2 regions of the Exiguobacterium sp. s127 genome follow, and region 1 is predicted to be linked to the other one. Evidence: predicted binding sites of a transcription regulator. Region 1 holds the regulator's gene; the other holds the start of a gene.
What was found. Region 1 encodes Rex, which represses fermentation and respiration genes when NADH is low (regulators of the CRP and FNR family bind a similar motif). Its sites were predicted from a motif close to TTGTGAAATATTTCACAA; they were not measured.
Positions count from the first base shown of each region.

Region 2: a site for Rex is predicted at 1,419-1,436, ahead of KNP98_RS10450 (formate/nitrite transporter family protein). Genes of this name have one in related genera too.

Region 1 covers NZ_JACSMO010000009.1:9,650-11,855, reverse strand. The annotation lists gene tatC (twin-arginine translocase subunit TatC) at 1-499, opposite strand, end outside; gene KNP98_RS11720 (twin-arginine translocase TatA/TatE family subunit) at 507-713, opposite strand; gene KNP98_RS11715 (redox-sensing transcriptional repressor Rex) at 713-1,372, opposite strand; gene KNP98_RS11710 (ABC-F family ATP-binding cassette domain-containing protein) at 1,541-2,206, shown strand, end outside.
Region 2 covers NZ_JACSMO010000007.1:70,114-72,319, reverse strand. The annotation lists gene KNP98_RS10455 (DUF1232 domain-containing protein) at 92-511, shown strand; gene KNP98_RS10450 (formate/nitrite transporter family protein) at 561-1,397, opposite strand; gene KNP98_RS10445 (hypothetical protein) at 1,587-2,198, opposite strand.

The DNA.
Region 1 (2,206 bases):
ACAAGATACCGAACGGAATCGTCAGCCGGATTAAGAAACTGAAATAGTTTTCGACCCCGATGACTTGCTCGATGCCGAGCTCTTGCCCAAGTTCCGTCGATACTTTGAGTAGAAACGGAAGTAACCAAAAATAAGAGAACGCGATCCCGGACAAAAATAAGAAAAACGTGACCGGAATATACGTCAAGGTCGCTTTTTGTTCCTGTTCGAATAAACCAGGTCGGATGAACGCCCATAGCTGGTACATCCAAAATGGTGAAGCCAGGACGACCGCGATGATGAACGCTAAATTCAAGTACAACATCAGGGGATCGGCCACATTAAAGGCATTCAATCCGATGCCGAGCTCTTTCAGGTCCGACTGCAGAAAACGCACGAGCGGTCGGACGAGCGGAAAGGCCGCGGCGAACAAGACGACGACGATGATGAGTGACCAGACGATCCGCTTGCGCAACTCGTCTAGATGCGATGTCACACTCTGTTCTTGATCAATCGCCATAATTTAATCACTTCTCTTTCGATTCATCCTTGTTGTCTTTATCATCGTCCATGATGCCGTGTGTCGCACTCTTGAACTCTTTTAACGTCTGACCGGCAGCACGACCGAGCTCCGGTAACTTTTTCGGTCCGAAGATAATCAAGGCGACGGCACCGATCAAGGCGATGCTTCCTGGTCCGATGAACGCGATGGTTGATGGAATAAGGTTTTCCATTATGATTTCACTCCTTCAGCTGATTGCGAATAATGCTTCATGAAATAAACTAGTGACTGCAACTCGATCGACAAATCGATGTGATGGACCCGAACATGGGCCGGTACGTTCAACCGCGCCGGTGTAAAGTTCAGGATTCCGGTCACACCATACTCAACTAACTCATCCGCTACTGACTGTGCGAACTGGGATGGGACCGTCAAGATGGCGACATCAACCTTGTTCGCTTCGATTTGCTCTTTCATGTCAGAGACATGATAGATAGGAACGTCTTGCGTCGTTGTTCCGACCTTGTTTTCGTCCGCATCAAACGCAACGACTATCCGAGTACTATTATTCTTTAAAAAGTTATAATTTGCAAACGCCGTTCCGAGATGTCCGACCCCGACAAGTGCCACATTCGTGACTTCATCCTGATTCAGTGTCTTTCGGAAAAACGTCAATAGATGTTGTACGTTGTAACCGTATCCTTTTTTCCCTAACGCCCCAAAGTAGGAAAAATCGCGGCGGATCGTCGCTGAATCGACTTTGACCGCTTCACTGAGCTCTGCTGAAGAGACGCGCAGCTTGCCTGAGTTATAAAGACTCTGAATGAAACGATAATATAACGGCAGTCGTTTCGCCGTCGCTTGTGGTATTTTTGTGTCTGGCCCATTCATACTGCAGTTCCCCCTTCGGCCACGTTCTGACGTGGCACCCAAATCAATGCAAAGAATTCTATTCTCTTTGATTGTAAACCACTTCACATAGACTAACAAATAATATATTCCACGGGACTCCTGCGTTTTTTTCATGATAGACTAAAGGGTGGAAGGATGGATGTTTTTATGATTCTCTTACAAGTGAACCAACTATCAAAATCATTCGGTGTTGAGCCGATTTTAGACAATATTAAACTCGAAGTACAGGAGCGAGACCGGATTGCGCTCGTCGGACGAAATGGTGCCGGAAAATCGACACTTTTAAAAATCATCGCCGGAGAGCTCAGTCATGACTCTGGTGAGATCATGAAGAGTAAGGAAGTGAAAATCGGTTACCTCGCCCAGGACAGTGGTCTTGAGTCGAATGAAACGATTTGGAATGAAATGTTGACCGTGTTCGAACACCTGCAAGAGCAGGAACGTTCGCTCCGTCGGATGGAGATTGAGATGGGGATGGACCATATCTTGAATGATGCTGTTGCTTACGACCGTCTGTTGAAAACATACGATCAGGCACAACATGACTTCTCGGACGCCGGCGGCTATCAGTTCGAAGCCAACATCCGCTCCGTCCTGCACGGGATGCGTTTTTATCCGGACGATTATTCACGCCGGATCCAGACGCTATCCGGTGGACAACGGACGCGACTCGCACTGGCGAAGATGTTGCTTCAGGCACCTGAGCTGTTGATTCTTGATGAGCCGACGAACCACCTCGACATCGATACACTCTCTTGGCTCGAAAGTTACCTGGCTGGTTACCGTGGAGCGGTCTTGATCGTCTCCCACGAT
Region 2 (2,206 bases), on a different contig from region 1:
TCCCCTTTCGTCTCTTACTCTTATTTTCACGAAAGAGTTGCAATTTTGCAAGAAATAAGGTGAAACTAGGTGTAGAGAAGGAGTGTTGAACATGGAATTCGTACCAGGAGATTTTAAATCCGCTTACACATATTTCCACCGTCAGGCATTGGCGTTAGTCGGAGATCACAAAGCACAGGAAGATTTATTGATTCGAGGAGAAGTTGGCTTAGCACATTTAACAAAAGATATCGCTTCAGAAGAAGGGTCTGATATCGAACGTGAAGCAGAACTCGTGCTGTATTTCCAACTTAAACAGTTACTTGAGATGTTACGTGCCCTTTATCAAAAACGTTTTTCGATGAAGGAAGAACAAGAACAATTATTATTGACGGCTGTGCTCTATTTTACTTCCCCAGTTGATGCACTACCTGACGAAAATGTTCTCGGTCTGTTCGATGATGCTCAAATCGTCGAATCGATCTATGAAGAACTCGCAGCAGATGTCGATCGCTTCCAACATCTCGAATAAAGAAAAAGGTAAGGGAGGCGGGAAAACCCGTCGCTACCTTACCTTTTCTTTATGCTTTTTTTTTCGTCGCGATGTTGATTGTCGCAGCTTGTTGTTTTGATTGATCCACTTCTAGCTTTTCTTTATTCAACCACGTGTAAACCATTCCCATGAAGAGTGCTCCACCGATGATGTTACCGAAGAGAGCAGGAATTAAGTTATGGATTGCTCCGGCAAATGAAATCGCCTCTGGGTGAGGTACGACAAGCGCGATTGAGAACAATGCCATATTGGCAATGACATGGTCAAAACCTGATGCGAAGAAGACAGCAACTAAAACCATCATCATCATGATTTGTGCCAATTCATTTTTCATGTTTTTCGGAATGAAAATCGCTAAACAAACCATCCAGTTACAGAAGATTGCTCGCGTAAAAATTTCCCATGTCGAGTGATGGATTTTCGATTCAGAGACAGCGAACAACCAGTTGTTTGCGCCTAACTCTTGAATGATTCCAGTTTGCGAAAAGAGTAACGCGAAGGCAAGTCCTCCGAGACCATTACCAATCAAACAAATCGTCCATACTTTAAACGTATCCATTTTTGTAGTGTATCCACGCATCGTCGCCGTAGTAAAATACATCGTATTTCCTGTAAACAGTTCTGCACCGCCGTAGACAATTAAGACAAGCGCAACACCAAAAGTTAATCCACCGACGAGCGTCATCGCAGCCGATTCATTTAGATAAAGTCCGTTGATTGCTTTGAGTGTAAATATGATAGCAAAACCGATGAATACCCCAGCAAGCATGGCACGAACTAAATATTCGAGTGGACGCATTTGTAGCATTTTAGTTGATTTAACCGCTTTATTTCTTAGCCCTTCTAATGCTTCTACTTCATTCATTGTAGAAACCTCGCTTTCTTCTTGTTCAACACTTCACAATGTTTGTTCACTTATTATCATACTTCCATCTTATAAGATGTTCAACCCCTGCCTACCCCTTATTTAAGGTTTTTACGAAAGAATGACATGTAAACGATACCATTGTGTCAAGTTTGTGAAAAAAGCTTTTTCTTGCTAGATACAACTACTTTACGGGTATATTTTGAGTTGTGAACGGAAGTATTCTAGAAAGGATTTTCGTCTTGATTCAACTAATACATAGTCGTCAATAACTACACGATTAAAGCGGTTAGTGGACGTCGAAGCTCGCTCAATATCGCGTGGTGTATACCCTTCAAAATCATTACGCGTGATTTTAATTTGAAGGATTGATACAGGATCCGTATATTGAATTTCAACTGTCATTACATTAGGAATCGCTAAAAAAAGAGCCAGCGTATGGTGCATGACGAGTTGCGAAAATCGACTTTTGATAAAAGAGGGTGTAGACGGATCAATCCATTCATGATTTGTCCCGACCCATTCTTTTCTGGATTTACCCGTCACTTCATAACGTAAGGAGACGGTAGTCCCTTCAATCTTTACTTGTTTAAGTGCGTCTGAAAATGGAAATCGTTCAATAAATCCTGTCATTGCATTTGTATTTGTAACCGATGTTCCGACATATCTGGTGACCAGTGCTCCATCACGCCACTTATTGTCAGGGGATTCCCTCGAGTAATGCAACATAAAAACGGAACCTGCGCTTAATCCAATGAGCGCACAGCATAAAAATAAAAGGATTTTTTTCAATTCACTCAATTCCTTTC